DNA from 3 places in the Adlercreutzia sp. ZJ154 genome. Region 1 is predicted to be linked to each of the others. Evidence: predicted binding sites of a transcription regulator. Region 1 holds the regulator's gene; each other region holds the start of a gene.

Evidence for each region. Region 1 encodes LexA, which represses DNA repair genes until DNA is damaged. Its sites were predicted from a motif close to CNAACANNTGTTNG; they were not measured.
Region 2: the regulator LexA is predicted to act here: its motif matches at 3,781-3,794, upstream of G7Y37_RS07180 (replication-associated recombination protein A).
Region 3: the regulator LexA is predicted to act here: its motif matches at 8,538-8,551, upstream of G7Y37_RS01835 (putative DNA modification/repair radical SAM protein).

The regions. Positions count from the first base shown of each region.
Region 1 covers NZ_JAAKEF010000001.1:111,213-121,643, forward strand. The annotation lists gene G7Y37_RS00515 (prenyltransferase) at 1-248, opposite strand, end outside; gene G7Y37_RS00520 (hypothetical protein) at 253-816, opposite strand; gene G7Y37_RS00525 (hypothetical protein) at 935-1,324, shown strand; gene G7Y37_RS00530 (hypothetical protein) at 1,403-1,822, opposite strand; gene dut (dUTP diphosphatase) at 1,840-2,283, opposite strand; gene nrdR (transcriptional regulator NrdR) at 2,284-2,730, opposite strand; gene lexA (transcriptional repressor LexA) at 2,857-3,486, shown strand; gene hflX (GTPase HflX) at 3,483-4,778, opposite strand; gene dapF (diaminopimelate epimerase) at 4,768-5,703, opposite strand; gene miaA (tRNA (adenosine(37)-N6)-dimethylallyltransferase MiaA) at 5,724-6,668, opposite strand; gene miaB (tRNA (N6-isopentenyl adenosine(37)-C2)-methylthiotransferase MiaB) at 6,669-8,021, opposite strand; gene G7Y37_RS00570 (stage V sporulation protein S) at 8,031-8,330, opposite strand; gene G7Y37_RS00575 (ATP-binding protein) at 8,474-9,574, opposite strand; gene rny (ribonuclease Y) at 9,558-10,431, opposite strand, start outside.
Region 2 covers NZ_JAAKEF010000017.1:30,256-40,686, forward strand. The annotation lists gene alaS (alanine--tRNA ligase) at 1-272, opposite strand, end outside; gene G7Y37_RS07170 (AI-2E family transporter) at 369-1,724, opposite strand; gene G7Y37_RS07175 (DUF948 domain-containing protein) at 1,711-2,298, opposite strand; gene G7Y37_RS07180 (replication-associated recombination protein A) at 2,423-3,751, opposite strand; gene G7Y37_RS07185 (UTP--glucose-1-phosphate uridylyltransferase) at 3,999-4,805, opposite strand; gene G7Y37_RS07190 (hypothetical protein) at 5,013-5,576, shown strand; gene ribE (6,7-dimethyl-8-ribityllumazine synthase) at 5,677-6,141, opposite strand; gene G7Y37_RS07200 (riboflavin synthase) at 6,157-6,819, opposite strand; gene ribD (bifunctional diaminohydroxyphosphoribosylaminopyrimidine deaminase/5-amino-6-(5-phosphoribosylamino)uracil reductase RibD) at 6,828-7,955, opposite strand; gene G7Y37_RS07210 (DUF362 domain-containing protein) at 7,993-8,877, opposite strand; gene G7Y37_RS07215 (ABC transporter substrate-binding protein) at 8,992-10,059, shown strand; gene G7Y37_RS07220 (ABC transporter permease) at 10,086-10,431, shown strand, end outside.
Region 3 covers NZ_JAAKEF010000002.1:130,833-141,263, forward strand. The annotation lists gene G7Y37_RS01785 (L,D-transpeptidase family protein) at 1-907, opposite strand, end outside; gene G7Y37_RS01790 (hypothetical protein) at 1,136-1,417, shown strand; gene G7Y37_RS01795 (M42 family metallopeptidase) at 1,426-2,952, shown strand; gene smpB (SsrA-binding protein SmpB) at 2,963-3,433, shown strand; gene G7Y37_RS01805 (hypothetical protein) at 3,461-3,877, shown strand; gene pyrE (orotate phosphoribosyltransferase) at 3,975-4,658, opposite strand; gene G7Y37_RS01815 (GNAT family N-acetyltransferase) at 4,688-5,125, opposite strand; gene G7Y37_RS01820 (NYN domain-containing protein) at 5,204-5,524, shown strand; RNA gene ssrA (transfer-messenger RNA) at 5,797-6,174, opposite strand; gene G7Y37_RS01830 (TIGR03915 family putative DNA repair protein) at 6,321-7,154, opposite strand; gene G7Y37_RS01835 (putative DNA modification/repair radical SAM protein) at 7,151-8,527, opposite strand; gene G7Y37_RS01840 (HXXEE domain-containing protein) at 8,946-9,566, opposite strand; gene G7Y37_RS01845 (hypothetical protein) at 9,599-10,012, opposite strand; gene G7Y37_RS01850 (TetR/AcrR family transcriptional regulator) at 10,133-10,431, shown strand, end outside.

The DNA of each region.
Region 1 (10,431 bases):
TTGTCATTTTTTGAATCTGCACCTTTTACGAAATCAAAGTAATCATTGAATGTATTAACTGATGATTGCATTAATACAACGGCAATCAATAGGGCAATTGTTAGTGAAACTGACAGAAAACCTTGCATTGAGTATGCAAACGCAATGCTTAGAAGTGCGGGCATAATAGAAGCTGCCCAAGTGTGTGGTGCCGCCAGCAATAATGCATCTTTTGGATGCAGATGTCTTTTATCGTTACTTAGAGCCATATCATCAATTCGACATTAGCGCTGCTGCAATATCTTCAGAAGCGTTAGAAACGGGTTCCCATACATTATCTACTTTTTCAAAAGATATTTCGATGGGTTCGGTTTGCCTTACTTCTACATCTTTAAGTGTATCTAAAATTGTTTTACCGAATGCTTTGTCAAGTTCATCTGTAGACATTTTAGCTATTGATGCATCAGCTTTCATAGCATCCGTTGCTTCTTGTAAAGCTTTTTCATATTCGGTGAAACTTTTACATGTAAGTACAACTGTTGCAACCGCATTGTCGCCATCAACAGCTACATTTTGAATTAAATAATCGAAATCATCAAAGTATGCCGCCATGAAATCGTGCTCAGAAACACCGTATTGCGCAAGGGAGTCAATATCCATTCGGGAAGCAAAATTTGCTGTTTCAGAACTGTCTATATTTTTATAGCCGTCTAAGCGGTTTGAGATGGATTGTTCTATTGCCTCTTCATCGGTTTGATATGAACAACCTACCAAGAGAAATGCGAACATGGCAAAACAAGTTACGCATAAGATGAGTCTAGAAATTCTGTTTACCATAAAATGCTCCTATAGAATTGCTTACTAAAAAGATACGCGATTGTGCGAAGACTGTCCATAAAACAAATTATGGTAGTTATAATCAAAAAAACGCTACTGATATGTTTAGGAATCTTAAATGAAAAAACTTGCAGGGGAGCTGTCAAAAGTAATAAGTAATTTAGATGGCGATGCTGGTAAATTCATGCGTATTGCACGCAATAACGATTGCTATAAACAAGCGGTTAATACTATATGGAATAAAAACGCTGCATGTTTAATTCTGGAAAATACCAATGCCGTTTATATACGTGAAGATCCAGCGCCCCGAAAGGGACCGGATAAAGATAAACCGTACATAGTCTGTGAAGTTTGCAGTCAAGATTCTATGGTGCGTTCAGAATTAGATACACACAGAGAGTTGTTACATCTTGAATTGCGTAAACTTGGCTTAAATTTTGAAGAGTTGCGAATAAAGCCGTCGCGTGGGGCAATGCGATCGCGTCATCCGTTCAAGGCGAAAAATTAGCTTATTAGGGGCATTAAGCAGGATATTAATTAAGTTTACATAACATTTATTATCAGCCATTTATACAAATAGGAAAGACTAGTCCCACACAGAATTAGAACCAGAAGAAGTTGATGCGCTTGAGAAATTCATTGCCTCTGTAAGCTTAGTAATATCACCGCTTTGCAGAAATTCAATAAACGCTGGCAATATGATAATTATAGAAATTGCGTTCAACACAATTGAAACAATACTTACCGAGATGCCAATTATCGCTTGGCGTTTCAAATTATTTGCAATGGCACTAGGTTCAGATAACTTTTCTATTGCAGCACGTATTTTGCTAAGAGCCACTATGCCACAAATTAACGCCACAATACCTAGCGGTAAACCGCCGATAACCAACGATACAGGAGATGCAATAATTGTAATTGTTACCAGTGTTTGAGCTGATGCTAATTGGTGGTTTGCAAAAGCTCTTGATTCGTCATCTGGTGTGTTGCTGTATTCCGGCTGCATATTTTCACCTGCTATGCTTAGTTTAGTCCGCTGCTTCCAAACCCGCCAAAACCACGTTCAGTATCTTCCAGCTCGTCAACATGAATTAAGTTAACATTTGGTGTTTCAATTATCACCAGTTGAGCTATTCGCATGCCCACATCAATCGTGTAAGCCGTATTAGCGTCTAAGTTCTGTAGCGATACCATCATCTCGCCGCGATAGCCACTATCAATAAGTCCCGGGCTATTAGGCACCGTAATACCATGCTTTGTGGCGAGTCCACTTCTAGGAAGTACCAATCCCGCATATCCTTCAGGAATAGCAATGGAAAACCCACAAGGAACAATAGCGCGCTCAAAGGGCTGCAATACTACATCTATAGCAGATCTAAGATCTAACCCTGCATCCCCAATATGAGCGTATGTGGGAGCCTCAATATTGTTGCGAAGTAGCTTAATCCGAATATCAAGTTGCTTCATTTATTTCAAACCTTTTAACGCTTCGCTGAACTCTTCTGCATCTTTGAAGTCTTTATATACGCTTGCGAATCTAATGTATGCAACATCATCTACATTAGCAAGCCTGTCTAAGACCATTTCTCCTAGGTCTTTTGAGCGTACTTCCGAGACACCGGAATTTCGAAGTGAATTTTCTATGTCATCAATTAGCTGGTCAATATGTTCTGGACTAACCGAGCGTTTTGCGCAAGCGATTAAAAGACCGCGAAAAAGTTTTTGCCTATCAAACGCTTCTTGGGAGCCGTCCGATTTCAAAACAATTACAGGACGTTCTCCTAAACGTTCATATGTCGTGAAACGGTTTTGGCACTTAAGGCATTCACGACGACGGCGTATCGCGCTGCCATCATCTGCCGAGCGCGAATCTATAACTTTTGATTCTTCATATCCACATGATGGACAACGCATTTATATCCTTTCCTTTTGCTAGTATACATCATACATTAATTCAAGAATTTTCTTGCTAGAACCCATGTTCGCAGTTATAATTACGAACAAAGGTTCCGATTGGCAATCTTGATGCAAGGAGTCTTCATGTCTACAAAAATTACAAAAAGACAGCAAGCAGTTCTCAATAATATTGAGAAACATATACGTGAAAAAGGTTTTGGACCTACTGTGCGTGAGGTATGCCAAGATTTAGGGCTTTCCTCCCCTTCTACCGTGCATGTTCATCTGAAAGCACTTGAAGAAAAAGGTTATATAAAGCGCGATCCTTTGAAGTCTCGTTCTATTTCTCTTACTTATCAACTTGAAGATGAAAATAATGAGTTGCATCCAGAGTTTGGGAAAGTAGTAAGTGTTCCCCTTGTAGGTGATGTTGCAGCTGGAACTCCAATACTTGCAGAGGAAAACATCACTGACAATATTGCGCTTCCCACCGATATCGTTGGAGATTCTCCATCTTTTGCATTGTCTGTGCATGGCGATTCAATGATTGAAGCCGGCATAAACGATGGCGATTATGTAGTTGTAAGAGAGCAGCCTACAGCTAATAACGGAGAAATAGTCGTTGCTGTTATTGGAGATAGCGCCACGGTAAAGCGCTTTTATAAAGAAGACAATCGCATTCGCTTACAACCGGAAAATTCTTCTATGAAGCCTATTCTCGTAGATGACTGTCTTATTGCGGGTAAGGTAGTGGCGGTATTTCGTCGTATTTAACTCGTAATAAGAAACGGTTTGAATTCTCTTTCTAAGCCAATAGGTACTCTTAGAATTAAACTAGTTCCTAATTCGGTATGCGATTCGTTCGATATCCGGCATCTTTTATGTGCCAAAGAAACTAGTTCGCCTCTTGAGTATGGGATTAGAACGTGCATATTCGAATCGGTTGCAGCAGCTGCGGATGCTATCCGTGTTATTAATTCATCTATACCGGTTCCCATTACAGCAGAAACTTGGATAGACATAGAGTTTCTGAATGCTAGCGCTTGTTGTGCTGTGCTATCCAAAAGATCACATTTATTAAAAACAGTTAGTTTAGGTATACTTTCAGCACCTATTTGTCCGAGTACGTCGTTTACAGCATCTACCTGCTGTTCATAAGAGTCAGAAGATGCATCTACAACATGCAAGATAAGATCGGAATTGGTTATTTCGTCTAGTGTAGATTTAAATGCTTCTACAAGAGTAGTAGGTAATTTCTGGATGAATCCTACTGTGTCGCTTAAAGTAACCTCGCGGCCCTCTGGAAGTATAAGTTTTCTAGTGGTCGAATCTAGCGTAGCAAAAAGCTTGTCATCGGCATATACATTAGAATCAGTTAATCGATTGAGTAAACTAGATTTACCAGCATTTGTATATCCAACAAGGGCTATCTTAAATATTCCGCTGTTGTAGCGGCTTTCGCGCTGAACGCCTCTTATACGCGAAAGATGTTCTAGTTCACGCCTGATAGAAGTGATGCGCTTTCTTACCATGCGCCTATCAACTTCTAGCTGGCTCTCCCCTTCACCAAACCGAGATCCAACACCGCCGCCCATTCTATTTGATGCTAAATGAGCCCACATGCCTCGCAGGCGTGGGTATAAATACTCATTTTGCGCAAGTTGAACCTGAAGTCTACCTTCACGTGTTTTTGCATGCAGAGCAAATATGTCTAAGATAAGTGCAGTACGATCAATAACTTTTACATCTCTGCCAACAAGTTTTTCAAGGTTTGATTGTTGAGATGGTGTAAGTTCATCATCAAAAATAATTATATCTGCATCTAGTTCGCCAGCCATATTAACTAGCTGAGTTGCTTTTCCGCTACCAACAAAAGTACGCGGGTTAGGCGAAGTAAGTTTTTGCGAAGTAATACCTACCGTATCAGCACCCGCAGTATCAGCTAAGCGCGATAATTCTTGCAGAGAAGATTCCATCGACCATTTAGATCCAGCCTGTTCTATGCCAACTAATATGGCTCGCTCACGACTAGATTGCTCTATTGTATACATAGGCTCATTTGTCATAAATCTCCAAATCAACCTCTCCGACATACGATTCTTCTGCTGGTCCTGTCATTGCAACAATTCCATCGTTTTGCCAATTTATATGCAAAACTCCGCCAAGCAAGCGAATATCGTTTTCGCGGGGGGCATTTTTTGTTAGTACGGCTGCCACATTTACAGCACATGCACCTGTTCCGCAAGCTAGCGTCTCTGCGCACCCGCGCTCGTATACGCGCATATTAATTGCATCAGATGAAATTTCAGCAAATTCAATATTAGATTTTTCGGGAAATACAGCATGCGATTCAAAATATTTACCGATTTTATCTACATCAAAATTAGATAATGACTTATTTGTCGGGTCAACGAAGGCATCATCAGGCAAAGCTGTCCAATCGTCAATAAAGCATATCGCATGCGGATTACCCATAGAAACGCAGGCAAACGAAAAATCACCCCAAGGTGAAGCAAGATTCATATATCCAATAAATGGCTCTCCCGTAGCAGAGATGCTATCGGTGCTGGCATCTACCGGAATGGCTTTTGGATCTAATATAGGCTGACCCATTTGTACTGTAGCCATTTCCATTTTGCCATCAGGCGACCTTTTGAAACTTATCGGTTTGGGACCTGCCATAGTATCTGCTATTAATTCGCAAGAATTTGCATCAACTATATTGTTGTCAACCAAAAATTTTGTGAAGCACCGAACTCCATTTCCACACATCTGGGCAAGGGTGCCATCTGAGTTTATGTAGTGCATATAGGCGCTACATTCGAAGCGTTTAGAAGGTCTTACAAGAATAACTCCGTCTGCACCAATGCCGAAATGTCTATCGCAAAGCCATTTGACCTGCTTTTCGTCCAATTCGATATTATGTGACATGTCGTCAATCATAATAAAATCGTTGCCAAGCCCATTCATCTTTGAAAATTTTATTTTCATTTTTTGCTCCTTGTGTATGGTTATTTGTTTGTGGGGTTTTCTATAACTTGCAAAACTTGTTCGAGCATGTGGGTCATATTACCGGTTTCAGCATCTATCCACACTATGCGCCTATCTTTGCGAAACCATGTACGTTGTCTTTTTGCATAACGTCTGGTGGCTTGCTTAATGCTTTGAAATGCATCGTCTATCGTGCATTCGCCCCGCTTCGCACTAACAATCTCTTTATAACCAATAGCCTGAGGAGCTGTAATCCATTCCTCAAAGCCCTCTTCAAGTAAACGTTCTACTTCTTGCTCAAGACCCAATTCGCGCATTTTGTCTACTCTTGTGTCTATTCGCTTAGCCAATGTATCAGGACTTACGGAAAGCCCTATCATTAGTGCGGGTACAAGCTGTTCAATTTTCGATAGTTTTTCTAGTTGGTTTGCATAGCTTTTTCCATCTGCATACAATTCAAGTGCGCGCATCACACGTTTAGAATTGTTTTTATGGATACATTCGGCGCTTTTTGGGTCTACACTTTTTAATCGGTTCCAAAGTGCATCGGTACCGTTTTTATCTAAATACTCTACAAGTTCTTTTCGTATCGGGTTATCTACTTGTTCTCCTTTAGGAAAATCGTAGTTATCTATAGCGGCTCGAACATAAAAGCCTGTTCCACCAGCTAAAATAGAAGCATGTTTCCTGCTGCGTACTTCTTTGAAAGTGCGTCGTGCATATTCTTGAAATAAAGCTGCAGAATAAGGCTCATTGGGATACACTAAATCTAAACCGTGGTGCATAACTCTACGCTGGTCAATTGGAATCTTGCCAGTTCCAATGTCCATACCTTTATAAACTTGCATAGAATCAGCGCTGATAATTTCCCCATCCAGTTCAAGTGCTATATTCTGCGCTAAATCTGATTTTCCAGTTGCAGTAGGACCTACAATGCAGATAACTTTGTCAAGCAAAGATTCCACCTAGATAACCTCGCCAAAAAGATACCATGTCTTAGCTTCGGTTATACGAATATTAAGGAATGTGCCCGCAAGCTCTTGTGCTGTTGTACCATCGGGGACATATGCATGCACCGTCTGATTCTTGGGGCTTTTGCCTGCAAGTATTCCCTCTCCCCTTTTTGATGCACCTTCAACAAGTACGGGTATAACTTTGCCTAGCTCTTTTTGGTTGTATTCGTAAGCGCCATTTTGCACAGTATGAACAAGCGTATCAAATCTGCGTTGTATGACATCACTGGCGGGGATTCCATCCATTTTGGCTGCAGGAGTGCCGCTGCGCGGTGAAAAAATAAAAGTAAATGCCTGTGCGAAACCTACCTGTTCAACAAGGCTTCGTGTTTGCTCAAAATCGTCTTCAGTTTCACTTGGAAATCCAACTATTATGTCAGTAGAAAGAGCAATATCTGGACACACATGCCGTAACTTTTCAATTAGCCCCAAATAGTGTTCGCGAGTATAAGAGCGATTCATTAATTTTAGAACGCGATTAGAACCCGACTGAAAAGGCAGGTGTAGCGCTGGCATGACCGAGCGCAATTCTCCAAATGTGCTAATAACTTCATCGCTTAAATCTTTGGGGTGGCTTGTTACAAAACGAAGACGCTCAATTCCCGTAGCGTCAACCTCTTTTAGTATCCGGGCAAATTGAGGAGTTCCATAAGAATCGCGTCCAAAAGAGTTTACATTTTGTCCTAGCAGAGTAATTTCTTTAACTCCAGAGCTGACATAATGCTCGGCTTCGGAAACGATATCTTCTATAGAGCGCGATCTTTCACGCCCTCGAACATACGGCACTATGCAATACGAACAAAAATTATTGCATCCGGTCATTATGGGAAGCCATGCCGACCAAGGTGTATTTCTGCTGGTAGGCAGATCGGCAGAAAAAATATCTGGATGATCTGATGTGTCGGCTAAACGTTTGTTCTTATATATTGCGTCAGCCAACATTTCTGGGAGTAAATGAAGTGCTTGTGTTCCAAAAACTACATTAACATGAGCAAAAGATTCCAATAAAGATTCTCCATCGCGTTGGGCAATACAGCCCCCTATCGCAATAATTCTATTTTCTAATGGAGAGTTCTTGCGTACAGGAACATTTTTGCATGATGCTACATGTCCAAATAGTCTAGTTTCAGCAGACAACCTAACACAACATGTTAGATATACAAGAATATCGCTATCTTCAAGAGCTTCAACGCGCTTTGCGCCGTAATGTTCCAGCATGCCAGCTACGCGCTCGGCATCATGTTCGTTCATCTGACAGCCAAAGGCTAATACGCAGTATGTAAATCCATCTAGATTTAATGGCATTTGGAAAACTTAAACAGAAACGTTAAGAGCCTGCGTTGTTTTTGAAGCGTCTTTGGGCTCAACTGTAAATCGTATGGCAGTTCTATACTCGCCATCTATGACAATATCTGCAAACGAAGGAATACAAACAATTTCTATGCCTACAGGAGATAGGAAACCACGCGATATAGCTATAGCTTTAACTGCTTGATTTACTGCACCTGCACCTACTGACTGAATTTCTACTGGTGAACCGTCTTTAATCATTCCAGCAATCGCTCCAGCTACTGATGCGGGAGACGATTTTGAAGAAACCTTCAGGCAGCTGATTTCAGCTTTCTGGTCGTTAGCCACATGCATCCCTTGTCCGTTACATTAACATTTATGGTGTATTTATAGCTGATTCGAATGCGCATAAACCAGCAATTCGTAATTCTACCTTTAGCGATAACTTAAAGCAAACAGATACGTTGTCAATCAGCATTTATAAGCGGAATTTCTACTTTAAGACTGCCATTTATAACATGCACATTGGGCTTTACTGAATCGTCTAGAAAATAACCAGAAGCAAGCTCTCTAAATGCATCAGTTACTGTATTTGTAAATGAATCTATGTCATTTTGGGTAAATTTTACAGCCGATTTTTTTGGCATTTTTTTAGGGGTGTAAAATTTTTGAGGCTTGCATGCGGATAGCGATTCGTGTTTGATGCGCTCTAGCATTACAACAGCAGCCTTAATTTCTCCATCCATAATACGTCTAGAAGAACGTGGAGACATATCTAAGCCCAAACTAGACGCAATTTCTGAAAATTCAACTGGATCAACCGCAAAAGCAAGACGCTGTATTAATTTGCATTCATCAATGTTAGAACTGAAAGCTCTCATAGCTGGGCTACAAGTTGCCATGCCGTATTCATTGATTGCAGTTGCTATTTCTGTAAATGAACCGCAATAAACATTTACAGAATCTTTATGCTCCAATGCAAATTCAGCTGCAGTACGCAGTATGTTTTTCGGACCGCGCATACACATCTTGCCATTCTGCATTTCAAAGCGAGGGAATGTAGACTGATCTGTTTTTTCGGAAATATTCTTAGTATCTACTACAACTTGTATCGATGTCCCAAGACCGGGTTTTGAGTCTACAATCCTAGCGATTGACGAATTAACACGAATGGAATAGAGAGCCATTCCTCGTCCGTGAAAACCCCATCTGTCGAGAGAAGCGGTATCCAGTTTTGAAGTAACTCTTGGTTCGAATACAAGACTTCTCATGTTCTCTGGCAAGCCACATCCATCGTCTATAACAACAATAGAGCGCTTATCTGCTTCTCGCTGTGTTGCTAAAAAAATATTTTTAGCATTAGCATCACGTGAATTACGCAAAAGCTCTATGACAATATCTTCGCTAGACCTAATATCTTGAGCTGCTTGACGCTTTTCAGCTTCACTGGTTTTTAGCCGAACGAAGCCTTGCCCAAAATCTTTTTCTATTCGGAGGTTAGCATCACCGATAACCTCTTCAATAAATGAAGAGGTTATCTCTGGCGTATTATTATTTTGCGTAGTCAACTGCACGGCTCTCGCGTATTACGACAACCTTAACTTGACCGGGATACTGAGTTTCAGTTTCTATTTGATGTGCAATATCATGTGCCAGCACAGTTGCTTGTGCTTCATCAACAATTTCAGGTTCAACCATGACACGCACTTCGCGTCCAGCTTGTATAGCGAAAGTTCTTTCAACGCCCTCGTAGCTATTTGCTATTTCTTCAAGCTTCTCAAGTCGCTTTATATAAGCATCTAGCGTTTCTTTTCTGGCTCCCGGTCTAGCAGCAGAAATTGCATCAGCTGCTTGAATGAGCACATCTAGAACAGTATTTGGTTCAACATCTTCATGATGCGCTTCTATTGCATGAACAATTTCAGGTTTTTCACCATATCTTTTAGCGAGATCGGCACCTAGTACGGCATGGCTGCCATCAACTTCATGATCAACCGCTTTACCTAGGTCGTGAAGTAGTCCAGCACGTTTTGCAGAAATAGGATCTAAACCCAACTCCGATGCCATAACACCTGCAAGATAAGAAACTTCCAGCGAATGGCTAAGTACGTTTTGTCCATAAGAAGTGCGATAAAGCAAGCGTCCTAATGTGTTAACTAATTCAGGGTTTAAGTCATGAATTCCTACGTCGAATACAGCTTGTTCTCCAGCTTCATGAATGCGCTGACTGACAAGTTTGACAGCTTTATCATACATTTCTTCTATACGTGCAGGATGAATGCGACCGTCAGCTATTAGATTCTCCATAGTTACACGACCAATTTCACGACGTACCGGGTCGAAACAAGAAATGGTTACGCATTCCGGAGTATCGTCAATTATAAGATTGGTACCTGTAAGTTGTTCAAAAGAGCGGATATTTCTG
Region 2 (10,431 bases), on a different contig from region 1:
ATTTCAAAGAAGCTAAGATGGCGACCTGTAGTGCCAATAATGTCAATGTCGTTCGTGCGAACGCATTTTTGCACAGTAGTGGTTCCCACATACGGCTCTTCCAGCTGCTTTTGCTGTAGAAAGTATGGCTTGAACTGAACCATACCGGCGCTGGTAAGCAACAATGACGGATCGTCTGGTATCAAGGAAGAAGAGGGCATGCGTTTGTTGCCTTTTTCTTCAAAATAATTCAGATACGCTTCACGTATCTGGGCAGTTGTCATATATTTCATCGGCTATCTTTCATCGCGGAAGTATGTACGAAAGCATTATATTACCAGTGTATGAATATATGACAACACACCAAATACCACTTCGGTAACGGCTAGCTATTTCTGTTTATCTTTTTTCTTTATAAGTCCTTTAAGCTTCGCCTTGAAGCTATCTTTGCTTTCGTCGTAGGGACGCGCAGATGTGGCATCGCTTAGAGGATGGGCTTCACCATCTACTTCATGCGGGGTTCCCCTAAAAAATACACCATCTGCCGAAACCGCTTGACGACCAGTATGTTTCTCAAAATAGTAAACAAAGCAAGCTTTTATTACGGCAACGGCGGGAATAGCCAAAAGCATTCCCACAAGCGATCCAAGAAGCCCGCTCATGGCACCACCAATAGCAGATCCAAACATCATTGCAACAAGCGTAAGAGCGGGATGCACATCTACTGAGCTAGACATTATTCTGGGACTAACGAACGTGTAGACAAACCACTGAATAATAACCAAACCCACTATTGCAACAACGGCGGTTAGCGGACTTACAAATATGGCTGGAATAGCAGCGATAATTCCGCCGATCCACGGACCTACAATAGGAACGATATTAGTTATGCCAGTAATAACACCCAAAGCCGGCGCATTAGGAATGCCCAACGCCGCAAACAAAAATCCGCAAGCAACGCCAATAAGCAAGCATTGCAAAAACATTCCTTTTATATAGCCACCAATTATGCGCGTAAATGTAATGTGTAGAAATTCTGCATCGTCGTAGAACTTCGGGCTTATAAGCCTTTTAGCTTCTCTTTTAATATCTGGCAATTCCATAAGAATCCAGAATGCAACTACCATGGCAAAACCTATAGCCATAAATGCGTTTGCAACTGAAGCACCTATATCAACTACAGTATTAGCGGCTCCAGATGCCATAGAAGATGCCCAGCTAGAAACCGATGTCCCTACACTCTCTACCATATTTCTAACAGTATCGTTTTCCAGCCATGTCGAATACTTCGAATATGTTTCGCTTAGCCAACGCGTCAAGTCTGCTATATATACAGGAACACTTTCTAGTAAATTCACAAATTGACTGTTCAAACCGAACATCGGCGAGAACATAAGAATTCCAACTATTGCAAGAAGGACGAACATAACTACATACGCAAGCGTGGTGGCAAGCGCTCTATTCATTTTTTGCCCGAATCCATTAACTAGACCTCTAAGACAGAAAATGAACACCAAAGTCCAAATAAGCATACTGACGGGCAGCGCCAATACATTTAGAAGGTAAACGATAACTCCGACTAAAATTATGGCACCTATAGCCGTCCATACGCCCATAAACCATTTACGCACTCTGTCACCCGAAAAATTAGGAAGCGACTGCAGCTTCTTTGATTGAAGCTCAGTCGCTTTCAATTCTTCTATATGTCCAATATGCCCAGATGCGCCGTCGTTATTCTGATTCATCTAATGCCCCATCCGCAGATACATCTGCAACCGAAATATCCTCGGCTTTTTCTTCAGAATCAATTGGAACATAACCGCTGACTACTGGCTTTTCTGTAGTAACTTCTTTGGAATCAGCAGATGCATCGGTATTCGCAGAAGTTGTATTGCAAGAATCGGCTTTAGCCTCCCCTATTTCTTTAGATATATCTGATGCGCGCTTTGGAGCGAATTTATCGCGAACCTTGTTCGTAAATGAACTAACAAGATCGAGTGGAGCACTGGTTACATTGTCTACCGCGGTGACAGTTTTCGATGCGGTGCCAGTTATGCTGCTAACATCTTGGAGAATTTCATCTACACGCATAATCTCCAAATTTGCAGCATCGACCGTAAGAGAAACGCGCTCTACAAGAGGTTTCGCATCACTTGTTAGTTGCTCAACATTCGCCAGCGTTGGCTCGATTTGTTTTTGCATATCTTCTACAGTGCTGCGAGTCTTTCTAATGGTCAGCGCCAGTTCCACAACAAACCAAATAAGCGCCACACCTACAACGATATAAACTATCGGTAGTATCATATTCAATATATCCATTGCGCAGCCCTCCTTCACACATCAAACGCGCTTACTACATTATTACATTCTATGCCTGCGCAGCTGGTTTTTATATCATATTCGACAGCAAGTTAAAATGTTGTAAAGAATATGACGAAAAATGTTAATCTTCGGTAATATCGCGATCTCTCAGTGTGGCTTCTGTGCGATACGCCTCCCAGCCGCGATCTCCCGGATGCCAAAAAGCGCCTCGCTGTAGACCATCGGGCAAATATTGCTGATCAACCCAGCCACCGGGATAATTGTGCGGATATTTATACTTCCCGTAGTTTTCAGAACCCGGACGATGCCTGTCGCGCAGATAATCAGGCACTTTACGCAGCGGACCCTTGCGCACTTCGCTCAAAGCATCAAAAATGCCGCACGCTGCATTCGACTTCGGCGCAAGAGCCATATATGTAGCAGCCTGCGCCAGTATTAACTGACATTCTGGATACCCTATAACCTCGGCAGAACGAAATGCAGCCTCGGCTATAAGCAACGCCTGAGGATCGGCGTTACCTATGTCTTCCGCAGCTAAAATAAATATGCGGCGCGCTATAAATTTAGGGTCTTCCCCGCCTTCTATCATGCGAGCCAACCAATACAGGGCAGCATCAGGATCGCTGCCGCGCATAGACTTTATAAATGCAGATATTATGTCGTAGTGTTGATCTTTATTTTTATCGTAGGGAAGCCCACGATGCGGTGTTGCGCTGCGAACCATTTGCTCGGTTATAAGGGCAGGTGTAGCCTTATTTTTGTTTGCGCTTAAAGCTAGCTGCGAGGCTAATTCTAGCGTGTTAAGCGCAGTCCGCCCATCGCCTGCAGCAAGAAGCGTTATGGCATCTTTGGCAGCATCGTCTATTGCAAACGCACTATTAAGTCCACGCTCATCAGTAAGCGCTAAATCTATAAGACTGCATATATCAGCATCGGAAAGCGAGTGCAATTCCACCACCCTGCTTCTAGAAAGAAGTGCGGAATTCACTTCGAAGTAAGGGTTTTCAGTAGTAGCGCCAACCAATACAACAGTACGGTCTTCTACAGCATGCAGCAAAGCGTCTTGCTGGCTGCGATTGAAACGATGTACCTCATCGACAAAAAGTATTGTGCGCATGCCCCTAGAGCTTAAACGCTTTTGAGCTGCGGATATTTCACGCCGCAAGTCGCTAACTGTGCCACCCACAGCAGAAACTTCCACAAATGTAGCTTGGGTGCTATTAGCAATAACATGCGCAATGGAAGTTTTACCAGTACCCGCCGGTCCAAACAATACAACAGAGCTAAGCGAATCGTTTTCTATGGCGCTGCGCAGCCAGCTTCCCGCACCAACCGCATCTTGCTGACCGACAATATCTTCCAACGCACGCGGACGCATACGCACCGCAAGCGGGGCGACACTCATACGATTTGCATCTTCCATTTCTGTAAAAAGACTAGCTGTTTCCATATGCTAGATGTTATCATTTATACCAAATTCGTACAAATGTTTTATCCCTTCAATAGCGCTTTAAAACATAGCCAAAAAACGGAATCCACAATCTGTCCAGAAACCCATCATACGGAATTCAAATGAATTTCATATACTCATAGGCACGGTTACTTCAATTGCTTGGGCGCTTTACCCCTTGAAAGCGTGAGTTGAGGGTAACCGCATCATCCCCTCCTCAGGTGCCTCCATTTAGGGGGCACCACTTTTACTTCCGATTAAAAAGCACGTTGTTGGTATCAAGCCAAGACGAAACGGTGCCTGTATCAAAACCATCTTTCGGATCTATAACTAAAGCATACATTTCTTCTTCAGCCAAAAGCGCATCTAGCGCATCTGTAAGTTGAATTTCACCACCAACGCCGGGTTTTACATCAGATAGAAGCTCCATCACACGTGGAGTAAGCAAGTAGCGCCCGAATACAGCCAGATTAGAAGGCGCATCTTCAAGCGCCGGCTTCTCAACAAGCGCGTCTATTTTCCAAACCCCGTCTGATACTTCTGCACCTGCTATAACTCCGAAACGACTAACTTCTTCATCGGGAACAGGCATAACAGCTATAACACTAGCCCCACCATGAGCATCTGATACTTCCTGCATGGCGGGAAGCATGTTGTTGTTAGGCACTAGTACATCACCAAGAAGTACATAGAAAGGCTCACCCGCACAAGCATCAGCAGCGCACAATACGGCATGCCCAAGACCTAGCGCCTCGTCTTGATATACATAAGTTACGTTCAAATTGCCAACATATTCAACAACATCGGCGTATTCATTTTTGCCACGCTCGCGCAGAAGCGCCACCAATTCTGGATTGGGCGAGAAATGCTCTTCTATCGCACGCTTTTCGCGTGAATTCACGATAACTACTTCATCTGCCGCACTTGCTAGCCCTTCTTCGACCACATACTGAATGGCAGGTCTATCTGCCACAAGCAACATTTCTTTCGGAACAGCTTTAGTGGCTGGCAAAAATCGAGTTCCAAGACCCGCGGCAGGAATTATCGCTTTCATATATACGATTCCTTTCTAATAGAGCGAATGCAACAATAATACAGCAGACGATAAACGAAATTAGACAACTAACATCGATTTATCCGCGTAAATAACGCGCCGTTAATTTGTGTTTAGCGCAACATTGTAAATATCTACGTAAAAGTAGAATAAGCTGTATATGGGTTGTGTGGGAACAACACCCTCATAAATAAAGGAGATAGAGAAATGAAGAAAGTTCTAGCGCTTATCGCAGCAGGTATTTTGGCTGCAGGTGTGCTCTGCACGGTCGGATGTGCGGGGCAAAACAGCGAACAACTTATCCGGGATAGCCTGACAAAACAGCTAGATAAGTATAAAAATGCTGATGAGGCGGCAATGACCGAACTGGCAACAGTAGCCGAAAGTGAAGGTTTAGACGAAATGGGCATAGATTCCCAAGAGTTCGCAGCTGCTGTTTTAGATGGATTTGATTACAGCATTGATAAAATAGTTGTTAATGACAACAATGCCACAGCTTCTGTAAGCATAACTTCGAAAAGTTACACCGATTTTGAAAATCGTATGAATGACGTTATTTCAGGCATTACAAGTGACCCTGCATTTGCAGAAATGACTGAAGAAGAAGCCACTACAGCGCTTGGAGAAAAGGTAATGCAAGCATTTGATGAATGCGAAATAATTACCGAGAATGCCGATATTGAATACACTCTTAAAGATAATGTATGGGAGCCCGTAAAGGGCGATGCTTCTTTGGCTGGCTTAGACAGTATCGTATTTGCAAACGAATAAACAACCTATATTAAAATTTGGGGTACCGCTGAGATAAACCTAGATAGCGGGACTGGAAACAAAAGTTGCCAGTCCCGCTTGTTTTAGGTAGCGCAATAAATTATTCCATTGCACGCAAAAGATTGACCATCTCTATAGCGCCTTCCGCACATTCGCTACCCTTGTTGCCCGCTTTGCTGCCGGCGCGCTCTATGGCTTGCTCTATTGTGTCTGTAGTTAAAATGCCAAACATAACCGGCACATCCGATTCAAGAGAAACATGAGCTATGCCCTTGCTGACCTCGGCACATACATAATCGTAATGGCTGGTAGCACCACGTATAACCGCACCTAAGCAAATTACCGCATCGTAATTACCGCTGTGCGCCATACGTTTTGCGATAAGTGGAATTTCGAAAGCGCCCGGAACCCAAGCTATATCTATGTCGGATTCTGCCACATCGTGTCGCACAAGAGAATCCATCGCACCACTAAGTAGTTTTGCGGTTATGAACTCGTTGAATCGCGATGCCACAATACCTACGCGCACACCTTGACCTACGACTTTCCCTTCAAATACAGCCATGCTGCTTTCCTTTCGCTAAAAGCCCATCTCGGCTAAAAATTCCTTACTTATACCGTTGCTATGTTGCACCGAGCGATCCGCTTGACATTTGCTTGGCGCAATTAATTTTTCGACGTATTTGCCAATAATATCGCACTCTATATTAAGTTTGTCGTTTACGCGCTTAGATGACAGAGTGGTGTTTCCAAATGTGTGCGGAATAACAGAAACCTCAAACGACGAATCTGTGATTAATGCAACTGTTAGGCTTATTCCGTCCAGCGCAACGGAACCTTTTTCAACTACATATTTCAGAGTTTGCGCATTGGCGGCAACGCGAATGCGCACCGCATTGTCATCTTGCGTAATGGACTTAATTTGCCCGGTAGAATCAATATGCCCAGAAACTATATGACCGCCCAATCTGTCCGCCAGCCGCAATGCGCGTTCCAAATTAACCGCATCGGCGCATCGGAGGGTACCTAAAGTGGATCGCGCACAAGTCTCGGGCATAACATCGGCTACAAAACCCGAAGCATCTAAACTGCGTACAGTTAGGCACACGCCATTTACGGCAATACTATCGCCAATTTCTGTTCCGGAAAGCACACTTTGTGCCGCGATAGATATTGTGGCACCTCGCGCGCCAGTTTTTATGCTGCGCACAGACCCAACTTCTTCTATTATTCCCGTGAACATGCGCCCTCCTAGTTTTGGGTCTGCTGCCGATTCGATACCACATCGCCTTCTATGAGAATATCGCATCCAAGGCTGGAAACTGAAATGTTTTTCAATTCGGTAGCGTCGGCGGGCAGTATGCAACCTGTACCGCCTACAGGAGATGGCGCAAGAGAGCCGCCAAATATCTTTGGAGCAATGTATGCCTGTACCCTATCTACATAGCCACCATCGAACATGGCGCCCATTAAAGTTGAACCCCCTTCGACGATGACGCTATCAAGATTCATCTTGCCCAACTTGCACAAAAGATCGTCTAAGCAGATGTGGCCTTCTCGGTTTTGCGAAACATTTAAGATTGTGCAACCGAATTGCTTGTATTGTTCGTGCAAAAGCGCATCTTCATTGCATGTAGCTATGACAGTAGAAATACTATTGGCACTGCTAACAATATTGCTGTTTATTGGCGTGCGCAGGCGCGTGTCGCAAACAACTCTTGTCGGCTGGTGCGCATTGTTACCCGCACCGCGCGCATTCAGCATGGGATTATCGGCAAGAACTGTATTCACACCAACCATGACAGCAGCATATCTTGCGCGGTCAGTATGTACGCGCGCTCGTGCCTCAACTCCCGTAATCCACTTTGATTCGCCCGTTCGCGTGGCTATTTTGCCATCTAGCGTAGTGGCGAATTTAGCAATAACAAGAGGCTTTCCAGTGGTTACAAAATGAAAGAACGGCATGTTCAAAGCGTCACATTCGCTGCGCAGTACACCTTCGTCTACCTTTATGCCAGCGCTGCGCAATCTTGCAATGCCGCGCCCTGCAACAAGCGGATTTGGATCGGACGAGCCCACAACTACGCGCGATATGCCCGCTTCTATAAGCGCATCGCAACAAGGTGGTTGCTTGCCAGTATGGCAACATGGTTCCAAAGTGACATACGCCGTAGCGCCAAGCGTGTCCTCTCCTGCCCGCTTGCATGAAAGAAGCGCCTCACGTTCTGCATGAAGCGCTCCGAATTTTGTGTGCCACCCTTGACCTATTATGCGATTGTCTTTCACAATAACACAGCCAACCTGCGGATTAGGATTAACCCAACCGCGACCATGCGCTGCCAATTCAATGGCAAGCAGCATATATTTTTGGTCAGCCATCTAAATTTCCTAAGTTAGCGCACAGACCAGCAAGCGACTAATCGATTTCTATAAGGTCGTAATCTTTACTGCCGCATCCCAAACGCGCCGCATCGTCTATAATTTTGCGACCATTCTTGGAATCTATACGCTCAAGCAGATGATCGCGACCCGGATCGGTGGAATTCAGAACCGCATCAATGCATGCCTGATCTATTGCTACAGGATCTGTCGAGGCAAAAATGCCAATATCTGCCATACATGGGTCTTCCGCCTTAGCGCAACAATCGCAATCGACCGACAGGTTAACGGCTATGCTGACATATGCCAAATTGCCCGCAAAATGAGAAACTACCGTTTCGGCAGCCTCAGCCATACCTTCCAGAAAATCGTCCTGCTTGGCGTGCTTATCCCAGAATTCAGCCTGCAAAAGCGATGCGCCACCAGTATGAATATTCACCTTGCCAGCATTAGACGCACACCCGATAGACAGCTGTTTAAGCGCTCCGCCAAAACCACCCATAGGGTGCCCCTTAAAATGACTAAGCACCAACATAGATTCGTAATTCATTATGTGTTTGCCAACCAAGTTTTCCTTCAACACGCGCCCATTTTTTATGGGGAATACTACGTCGGGGCCTTCTGAATCCATAATGTCTACGTCAAAATATTTGCTCCAGCCATGCGCAGCCATAAGCTTTTCGTGCTTTTCGGTAGTGTCGCGCGCGCCGTCATATGCGGTGTTGCATTCCACTATGGTGCCGTCTACAGCCTGAACCATAGGGCGCATAAATTCTGGGTGTAAGTAATTCTGGTTGCCCTCTTCGCCGGAGTGCACTTTTACAGCAACTTTGCCGGGAAGCTGTACGCCCAGCGCATCATAGGCTCTAATTACCGATTCCGGAGAGATATCTTTGGTGAAATAGACTTTGGATTTCGCCATACTAGCGCTCCTTTCATATAAAATCTTATGCCTGAATGATACAACGTTTCGGCATGCGAAGTAATACAAGCGTATGCTGGTTTAGAACTACATAGCATACCTAAAGGAGCTTATATGATTTTGGGCAAGCTAAAAGGTGCAAGCGTAGCGCTTGTATGTCTTATATTAGCTGCAGTAACAGGCTTATGCGCGCTTACCGGATGTGCAAGTTCAGGCGCAGGCGGCACAAGTGCAGACAGCGGCGAAACCACGCGCACTGACGCAAATTCCCAAGTAGTTCGCGTGGGAACTATGCCAACTGAAGATATATTGCCACTTTGGGTAGCCGAGCAAGAGAATTTCACAGCAGAAAATGGCATGCGAGTAGAAGTGGTTACATTCGATTCCGCACAGGCTTTGTCTGCTGCCATTACATCAGGCGATGTAGACATGGCGATGACTGACATAATGCGCGCCGCCAAGTTAACTGAAAGCGGCATAGATACAACTCTTGAATGGGTAACGCTTGGAGAAACCGCCGATCAGGGGCGCTTTGGCGTGCTGGCAGCGGCAGACGCACCGTATAACAATTTGCAGGAACTTGCAGACTACGCAGCTTCGGAGGGATCTGGCTATTCACAAGGCGTAGGAGTTGGATCTAACACGGTTCCCGAATATGTATTCGATAAATTATGCGAAGAAGCTGGTGTAGGCAGTATTCCTGTACAAGAAGTAGCCAGCTTGCCCGACAGATATAGCCTAGTAGCTTCCGGACAGCTACTTGCAGCGGCACTTCCTGCTTCAATGCTGGCACTTGGAGAAGCAAGCGGAATGAAAGTAATAGCCGACGATACGCAGGGTGAAAATATATCGCAATCGGTTATGGTGGCGCGAGCAAAATGGAGTGAAGCTAGCGCTCAGGGAGTGCTAGATGTAGCACAGATATGGGATGCAGGAGTAAGCGCCTTGGCAGCTAACCCTAACCAATACCGAGCGCTGCTAGTGGAAAAAGCAAACTTGAATTCCGCCATAGCCGACACATATCCTATAAGTTCATACCCGATGGCGCTACACAATGGCGAACTTGTACATCCTAGCGCCGACATGGTGCAACCCGTGTTGGAGTGGATGGTTGCAAAAGGATACGGCGGTAAGGTGACATACGACAATGCTAGCGGCGTACTAGAAGTAAAAGCAGCGTAAAGCCAGACGGACACAGCGTAAGCAATTTGAGCAAGACACTTGGATATATCTGGGGCACTGTATTAGTTATAGCCATCTGGTGGCTTTTAGCTTTAGTTGTGCAATCGCCCGCGCTGCCCACCCCTATTGCCACAGTACCTGTTTTGGTTGAGCAATTTGGCGCAATAATGCCGCAGTTTTGGCTAAGCCTTTGGCGCATACTGCTAGCTATGATTATAGGCACTTTACTAGGTGCACCCATAGGGCTTGCACTTGGGCGCTCAAAACGCGCCGATGCTGTTTTAGGACCGGTGTTGTATATCCTGTACCCTCTTCCGAAAATAGTGTTACTACCTATATTGTTTGTTCTATTCGGAATAGGCGGCGAGGCAA
Region 3 (10,431 bases), on a different contig from region 1:
CAACACAAACAAATTTGTTTTCGCCTTCATCGAATGCAATAGTGGCATTTGTAGGCTGCACAGCATCGGCATTTACAACTTCCAGTTGCGAAGACACTACTGCATCAAGCCCATCTGCATGCATTGACTCCGTGAAAGAATCGGTGCAGTCGTGCTGGTTGAAAATTTCAACCGGCCACATCCAAGGGTTTTCTTTGCTTATTATGTCTTGCGCAACGGCAGCATTATCGGAAGTCAGCCCAACATCCTCGGAAGAAACCTTGAAGTTCAAGCCCTTCCCTACAACGCTGAATGTATGATTTGCCAATGTATTATCAAGTGTAGCTTGCATGTCTTGCGGTGTTTTTAAAGAAAAATCTATTCCTGCCACATTGGTGTTTGGCATGAAATGCGTTGAGAACAACGCCACCCCACCAAGATATAGCCCGCCGAGAACAACTACAACACATGCGCTAGCTATAAGAGCTGTACGCAAATTGTGACGTTTTCCTTGCGCAGCTTCAGAAGAAGGTGACACACCACGGTCTGGCTGTACAGGCGAAGACACTGAGATGTTTGCAGGTGTGCCAGCAGGCGCGGCAGCAGGTGTGCCAGCGGGTGTGCCGGCAGACGCATCAACAGCTGGCGCATCAGCAGGCGCGTCAGCAGGTGTGCTAGCGGACGAAGCCGCAGATTCAACAACCTGCCCAGACTTAACCGCTTGCTCAGGCGCATCAACAGCAGGCGCGTCAGCGTTTTCCACTTTTTCGGAGTTTTTGGGTTCCTCAGATTGGCTAGCAAGACCCGATTCTTTTGCCGCCTCAACATCTTTCGAATCAGCAATCTCTGCAGAAACCGAAGCCTGCTCAGCAGCATTTCCGCCCTTCACAGACGACGCAACATGTTTTCCTTTTGAATGCTTAGCCATGATGCACTTTCGAACACGGTCCAACAATTATTTCATTGTACAGAAATACAAACCTAGGTGTGTGATTCTTTCGTGTGTGGCTTATTACTTTTCAAAAACAGTTTTATACAGCATGTTTACAGCATGCCATCATATCCATCATATAACACCTATAAGGATGCATTATGCAGCGCAAATGATAAGATGAATCTCAGTATTTTTCTCGAAAGGAATGGCGTTAGTAGCAAGATGGCAACATACATAGCTCACTATAGATCGCTCAACTCTGCCGCCGAACATATAAGCGGTCTTTTTGAGTTTGAAAGCAGCGCGCGATTAGGAACAAAAGCAAACGCACACGATGCCCGCATGCACATGTTGGAAGATTTTGGAAACACAGCACTTTCGTGGAACATTTATAAGATAGACCGCAAACGAGGCGACTCGCAACAAATAAACGGGCAACAAGAACTGGATTTTCGAAAGCCCACACGACGGCGCAAAACCGACACAAAACGCGGATGCGTATAGGAGACTAAATGAAGAAAAAGCAAATAAAATTCTTGAAAAAACTGGTTGAAACGCCTTCCCCGACAGGATCGGAAGAACATGTTGCCGAAATTGTTCGCGAGCGCATGGCGTACACAGCTGACTGGATAAACACCGATACCATGGGCTCTGTCCACTTAACACTAGATGGGCGCGACAACGGTCCTTCTCTAATGCTTTCAGCGCATATGGATGAAGTAGGTCTGATGGTAACTTACATATCCGATGAAGGCTTTCTTTCTGTGGCGTCTATCGGAGGAGTAGATGCAGCAATATTGCCCGGAATGCGCGTTGATGTGCACACATCCTCTGGCAAAGTGCGCGGAGTTGTAGGAAGAAAACCAATACATCTAATAGAAGCCGACGACAGGAAACAAGTTACCCCACTCGACAAACTGGTAATAGATGTAGGGCTTTCCGCCAAAGAAGTTAAACAGCGCATTCGCATAGGCGATGCCATAACTTATGGCGTTGGGTTCGAGCGCTACGGCAATGGTCTTGCCGTTTCGCGAGGCTTCGATGATAAAGTTGGAGTATTCATTGCATGCAGAGTAATGGAAAACTTGCTACAACTTGGTCGCAGTTCCGGAGACTTCACCGCAGCAATAACTGTGCAAGAAGAAATCGGAACACGGGGCGCAATAACCAGCGCACATTCAATTAACCCTGACATTGCACTAGCTTTCGATGTTACCCACGCCACTGACTATCCCGGAATAGACAAATCGAAATACGGCGATATACGACTCGGAAAAGGCCCTGTCATAGCGCGCGGTCCCAATATTAATCCCTGCGTGTTCGAGCGCTTAGTGGCAGCCGCAAAGGAGAAGAACATCCCATATCAAATTGAGGCAGAACCGTCTGTTACCGGCACCGATGCGCGTGCTATACAAATATCGCAAGACGGCATTCCTACAGGGCTTATATCAATACCTTTGCGATATATGCATACACCCACCGAAGTTATATCTCTAAAAGATGTGCAAAATGCAATAAAACTTATAACAACTTTCACTATGAACCTTGACAGAGATTCAAGCTTCATTCCCGGTATAGACAATATTGGCTTAGATATCGTAGACGACATGTTTTGCGACATGCGTAAAAATAGCGAAACGGATGGCGAAGCTGGCGAAAACAGCTATGCGCTAGATGAACCCGACCAAAGCAGCAGTAGCTTCCACGATGTGGCGCGTAGTGCAGCAGAATTTACCGAAGAAATGAAAGAGCTTATCGCCATGGCAGAGGAAACCAAAAAGCTTACCCGTGAAATTACGGGTACAAATGTTATGCCGGGTCCCACCATGGATGCGGCGCGAGTCGCAGAACTGTCTGATGAATCTGGCGACAGCACATTAAATATAGCGCGTAACCTTGATAATGTAGCGTTCGAATACGCAAGCGATGCCGAAGTGATGAACGAAACCAGCGCTTGTGCACCGGCGGGCTTCCCCGGCGCAGACCCAAGTCTTGAAGCGTGCGAACCTAAAGACGAATCGCTGCGTCCCGAATTATAGATGGAGAAAAATGGCTAAACAGGATTCTAAAACTATCGCCAAAAATCGCCGTGCATTTCATGAATACGAAATACTGGAAACTTTCGAAGCCGGCATAGAGCTTACAGGCACCGAAGTTCGATCGTTGCGAGATAATAACGCCCAGCTAACAGATGCCTTTGCGCTTATTCGGCGCGGAGAAACTTGGCTCTCAAATTTCCATATATCGCCTTATGCAAACGGCAATATAGCCAATGTCGACCCAGATAGGCGGCGTAAGTTGCTGCTACATAAAAAGCAGATACGCTATTTGGCTAGTAAGACCCAAGAAAAAGGTTTTGCACTTGTTCCGCTAAAAATATATTTCAACAAAAACGGTCTTGTTAAAGTTGAATTGGCACTGGCGCGCGGCAAAAAACTTCACGACAAGCGGCAAAGCATGCGCGAACGCGATATGAAAAGAGATATAGACAGAGCACTGAAAGATCATTCACGTAACTAGAAACCATCCACGAATTAGGGGTAAACAATGGAAAAAGATAACGACGTAAATTCCTCTGAAGAAACTGTTGAAGAAGTCTTCGAAATGGAAATTGCAGAAGATGACATATACGCCTATTTGGTCGATGGCGAAGACAACGAAATAGGCTTCATAATTATTGACGAAGCCGGAAATGAACAGGAATACTATTATGTTGATATGAGTGAATACGAAATTATAGACAGCGAAGATGTATCCACCGATAAACCTAAATCAAAATCTGATTCGAAATTGTCGAGCGAAAATGGCGAAGATGATTTCGACCTTGGCATAACTCGCGAAGGTGTAGCTGAAGCAACTGCGGACATGAATGACATTTACAAAGAAGGTGCCCAAGTGGCGGTGGAACTTAAAGAGACATTGAGCGACATACAGGAAGAACTTAGTTTCCTAAAGAAGCGTTAAAGTCACTAAAGTTGCCCAAATATGCCGGTTCGAATTGCGTTTAACATTACCGCAATTAACAACGCAAGTAGAACCGGCATGAATACACTAAATAAAACTAAGCCCGCTTTGCACCATACTTTTCATAATATGCATCAATAGAGGCTTTCATTTCGCCATCTATTACAACACGATTACCCATCTGCCGATCAAGTAAATAATCAACCACTTCCGACATAGTAACTATAGCCGCAGTGGGCATACTATATGTTTCGCTAACCTCTTCTAAAGCACTAATAGTTCCGCCCTTGCCAATCTCTTCGCGATTAAGCGAAACCATAAGCCCAACAACCTGAACATCTGCTGCAGCCTTCAAAATGGGATATGTTTCATCTATAGATTTACCCGACGTAGTTACATCTTCAACTATAAGAACACGATCGCCATCTTTTAGGTTGCTTCCCAAAAGCACACCGGTATCGCCATGGTCTTTTATCTCTTTACGATTGCTGCAATAACGCACTTGCTTTCCGTAAAGCTCGTTTATTGCCATTGCGGTAATAACAGACAGCGGAATACCCTTATAAGCTGGTCCAAATACCACATCAAAATCTAAGCCGAAGCGATCGTTGATGGCTTGCGCATAATACAATCCCAAGCGATGTAGCTGATCTCCAGTAACGTAAGCCCCCGCATTCATAAAGAAAGGAGATTTACGCCCGCTTTTAAGAGTGAAATCACCAAATTTCAGAACATCGCATTCAACCATAAATTCTATGAATTCACGTTTATATGTTTCCATTAAAATCTCCTGTCTTTGCGCCGTGTAGCTTACAATTTTTTGCTCATCCAACGATGCTCTACATGCTCGTCGAATTCAACGGGTCCGTATGCTGCATATCCGCTGCGCTCATAAAACGACATTGCGCTGCATTGAGCATGTAAATGTATCTCGGTAGCACCAGCATTTTCAGCAGCTCGTTCAGATTCTGCAAGTATTTCAGACCCTCTCCCGCCTTTACGATACTCGGGAAGCACAGCAAGCCTCCCAAATACCCACTTCCCTTTAATAGTATCTGTATTCGGTTCCATTTCGGACGGGAAAATGCGAGAACATCCTACAAGAGAGTCATTTTCGTATGCGCATATATGAATGCATCGCCTATCGGAATCTATTTCATCAAATTCGTTCTTGAAGCCTTGTTCCTGCATGAATACGCGCTCACGTACTTCTTTAGCACCAGCAAAATCATTCAATTTAAATTCCATATGCCTCACTCACTCAAAAGAAACGCGAACACTATCTGTGCGTAGGTATCTTATAAGAAAGCCCAAAGCAGATACAACCTGTATCACAGCTTCGGCTACGAGGTCGTGTACAGACCGCATTCGGATGCCCTGCATACGGCAAAGAAGGGCAATGTGGATACCGATATAGTCTTTCAGATGATGCTAGATTTATACGAAACTGAAAATTTGGACAAAATATTTCTTGTGTCGGGGGATGGCGATTATTGGCGGACGGTGCGGCATATCCGCGAGAAGGGTAAACTCGGGAGGGTTCTCCTGCCATCGCAAAAGAGGGCATCGTCGCTGTACAAGAGACTGCCGGAAAGCGATAAAGCCTATTTGGATAACCCTGATGTAAAAAGGAAGATTTCGAAATGAAAAATGGGGCTTTCGCTTAGGTATCTCTCCGTTCGCGTCCACCCCGTCGTAACGATGTCATTTTATCATGGGTCAAAGTGTGCTTTCAAGGGTACGAATGGTTATGTCGTATGACCACAGCGGTGATATATGCGATATATGCACGCTTCTCTTCCGATTCGCAACGCGACATTTCTAGACATATAGACAAAAACCGAAAGACGCTTGAGGAAATTCAAGAGATAAAGAAACGCGAACACCCCTGTTCAGAAGGTGTTCGCGTCTGTCTCTTATGGTGGAGCCGCGGAGAATCGAACTCCGGTCCATACTAGATCCCCAATGAGGCTCTACAAGCTTAGTCTGCGTTCAATATTCGGGAATCTTCGGTTCGCAGACGAGCGTCAGATTCCCTAGTCGGTTCAATCTTTTCTGCACCCATACCGACTACGTGATACAGAGCATTCCCCTAATCTGACGTCTTACCTGAATCGGGGAAGTTTCAGGCTCGACGGATGGCTGAATCTAAGCAGCCATGGCAGCTGGCATATAGTAGCCAGCCTTAGAAGTGTTAGTTTTGCCAATTAACTTTGACATTGCCCCTATTTAACGTGGCGAGACGACCACGACTTGCTCCTCATCTCAGACCTACCATGTCGAAACCAGTCGGCCCCTGATGTGTGGATTGCATTCTACGCCGAGCACAGGTGAAGTCAAGATAAATATAAAAATGTTTTCGAAATGTAACAGCTTCATGCCCACTAAAAACACAAATTATTTCTTATTATCAAAGTGCAAAATCAAGCAAATAACTACTACCTTATATTTTCTTTAATCCTGTTTCGTCAATTTGCATTTCGGTTATATTCCTCCAAAAACGCATAGGCATAAAATGCCTGCGCAATTCGGGATTGTATCTAGAATCTATGGAAACCGACCTATAAAAAGTACGCCACGCTTCTTGCATATCTATTTCTGTCGCCGAACGCATTGGCATAACAGACAATATATCGGCACTATCTATTTGAACAAGGCGCTTCTTGATACCGTCCCATACACCTGCCACACCATGAACCTCGTCAAATATAATAAATGGCTGCACATTGAAACGTTCTACAAAGTGACCTAGCACTAACGGCACAACAGAATCTTTTGGATTAACTTTCGCAAACCATACCTGTACACCATCATCTTTCAAATGTTCAAAGCGAGCAAATTGCCTTATGTGTTCGCATTCGTTATCTACGCTTCGAGTTATTTCAAACAAATGCGATACCGCCGGATGCGATATGTTAGATATAGCTTGGCTTCGCCCCTTATGCTCGTCCATCGCATAGCGAATAAATCTATATATCGATGCACCAGCATCTGCCCTAGATGATACCGACGCTTTGGCAATTTGAAAAAACGTCCGCCTACCACATTTGCGAATTATGCCACGTCGAACTCTTTCAGCATATTCCCAATTTGTAGAAACCGAGAATATACGCTGAGCTAATCTTAGCTGAATGAGCCCAGCTGGCACTACATCTGCTGGGTCTTCCTTATTAATATAAGCCTCAAACACAGAAGACAGCAAACCCTCTAACGTGCCGTCATATACATAGGCAACATCATCAAAAACTTCCACAGTAGATGAATATACCTCACTCATGCAGAAGCCCCCATAAGTGCTTGCGTATTATTCTCGGGAAGCGCTGTAACTTCTGCTAAAGACTCAAATAAACTCATCTGTCCTTTAATTGCACGGTCAGCGCGTCTGCCGTGGCGACCGCCTTCTATAGGTTTTTGCAGCGCAGCCAAAAGTGAATCTCTACTATATTCATACCCTTGCCCGCAATAAGTACCATTGCAAGTTATAAAGTAGCGTGCCCTATTAAACGCAATGCCCAGCTTTCGCAATTCGTATTCCCCAAGAGTACTTTGACGTCTAGCCCGCATTATCAGTTTTGCACCTCTAACACCTATGCCCGGCACACGCAAAAGCATCTCTCGGTCGCACGTATTCACCTCTATGGGAAAATGATCTAGATGATTCAATGCCCAATTTGCTTTAGGATCTACCCCCTCTTCCAAAAACGGATTCTGCTCATCTATTATTTCGTCTACATGAAAACCATAAAAACGTAAAAGCCAATCTGCCTGATACAGTCTATGTTCACGATTAAGCTGCACTGCATCGTTTGAAGGCAAGCGAACATCTTGCACCACTGGCAAATACGCACTAAAGAAAACTCGTTTCAACTGCATTTTCTTGTACAGCGAAGCCGCAAGGTTAAGTATTTGATAATCGCTCTCGGGGGTAGCGCCAATTATCATTTGAGTAGATTGCCCAGCAGGAGCAAATGCACGTGTAGCTTGTTTGGGTCTTGAGGTAGACATATAAACGGTTTTACTTTTCCGAACCATAGCGCGCGATTCGCTATCTTCTGCAATGGATTCCGATATTTGTCGCATAGGCAAAAGAATGTCAGTCTTGTTTTTCTGCGGGCACAAAAGACGCAAACTTTGCTCAGACGGAAGCTCCATATTAACCGAAAGCCTATCAGCCAGAAGACCCAAACGATTTAGAAGTTCTGGTGAAGTTCCTGGGACAGCCTTCGCATGTATATAACCGCGAAACTTGTATTCTTCGCGCAAAATGCGCAACGTGCGCAACATTAATTCAGTTGTATCGTCTGGGCTTTTTATAACCCCGCTACTTACAAAAAGCCCTTCTATATAGTTGCGCCTATAGAAGCCTATAGTTAAGTCAGCCAATTCACGCGGGGTAAAACATACACGCTGTATTTCAGCATTGCTTGAACGATTCACGCAGTAAGCACAGTCGTATATACATACATTTGTCATAAGCACTTTTAGTAATGTTACGCAGCGCCCATCTGGAGTAAAACTATGACAGCACCCCGCATTGCTAGTAGAACCAAGCTGCCCCATTTTTCCCGAACGATTTACGCCAGAAGATGTGCACGCAACATCATACTTAGCGGCATCCGCCAATACCTGAAGCTTCTGCACAACATCCATACGACCACCACAAACATTTGTTCTAACGAATATATGTTTGTATATTAGCCTAGCGCTTCGACACAGTCAAGAAAAAACCCGAAAGTAGGGATATAGGGGTTGATGCCGGACTCGTCATGCACATGCTCGCGCCATGCGCAGCCACTACCCTATCCACAAGCGGCAATATCCTACCTTGCTTGCAATGCATATCACCCACGACGAAGCTTTTGGTCACGGTTGCTACGAACTCTGATGGATATGTATTCTTTGAAGCGAGAACGATGAAGCAATGGAACAAGATGCAGAGACTCATCTCAAACCCAAGAAGCAGACAAAAATACTCTCGAAGAGTCTCAAATACTTGACGCGCTGCAATGATTTCCTTGTTCGGGCGACTTCCGAATCAAAGCACTATAAAAATTAGCTTGATATGCCTCTAGCTTTTCTTACCAAGAACATAAGCACGAGCACGCTTGGCAATTTTCGGAAAATCCTTCGGCTTTATGCCAAAGACACCCCAAACGGCGAGTTCCATGCAGAAAAACACTGTGAAATAATAAACAAATGTCAGCACCCATTCCCAACCTACTCCTGGAGCTGCATAGATGATGATGAAAATAGAAGGAGGCAACAAGAATAACAATGCGGTAAGCATTCCAGGAGAGTAGAAATGCTTCAAATGGTGGATCTTGATTCCAGCAATATGTATGAATGATTCGAATATCCCGAGGATTGCTGGGACCAACGCAAGCCAATGGACTCCGTTGAAGAAAAACGGTATGTATGCGAAAAACACAATGGCGATAACCACACACCCATGGGAACGCTCTATCTTTGCTTGATCTGAATTGTTGACACCAGTCATTCCTGTCATCAGCTTGTAGAAGCCTCCAGGAAACCTCGTCTCTTCCCATTCATGCAAAGTGATTCCGAATATGAAAAATGAAAGGGCAATCTGCAAGGGCGTGAGCGCAGCCCAATTGATGATCATGTAGATAAGAACAGCTATACCACCAAAAGTGAGGATATAGATATTGCTACGATCCCACCAAGTCATGATTGCACTCCCAACCTATGCTTCGCCACGGATCAGCGCAAGCATACGACCACGCATGATCTTGGGAAACTGGCGAAACGGGATATCATATGGACGATGCCTTCCATGATGGAAAGACATACGGGAAGCATAACGAGCCACCACGCGGTGTCGAAAAAGAACGGAATGATAGTAAATCCCAAGATGAGGCACATGGTAGGGATTCGGGATAGTCCTGCCAACTCATCAGTCACCTTAATCTTCAAAAGATTGTCTCCTATGAGGTTCAGGAATCCTCCGGGGAATTTCCCTTCCTCCCACTCATGCATAGTGAAAAGCCACAAGAATCCGATGATGAACTTCTGTATGATGCTCAACGTTGGCATGAATACAGCAACGCAAACGATAAAGGTGACTGCAATAAAGGTAAGCACTTCAAGATTGTATTTTGCGATCCACATTCGCATGGCGGACTCCTTATAAGATGTTCTATAATCCAACATCGTGTTGGTTGATTATATGATGCGCCGGTTCTTCTGATTCATCAACCAGCAAAAACCAATAGAATGTCGGTTTTTGGAGAGCAGATGGCAAAACCTAATCCCGAAAAAAGAGCCCGAACAAAACAAAGGTTAATGGATGCCTACATCACCCTTTTGAAAACAGATTCAGAGAATCCGATCACGGCACGCGCTGTCATAGAACAAGCTGCCGTCAACCGATCTACTTTCTATGAATATTTCGACAATGTTGGTGATTTAAGACGCGCTGTTGAGGACAACCTTATTGAGACTATGGTATCCACCGCACAAAATGCACTTGACTCAGGCAAAGATGCTGATCTCGCAGATCTTGTCATGAATGCCTATGTGAAGCATGAGGATCT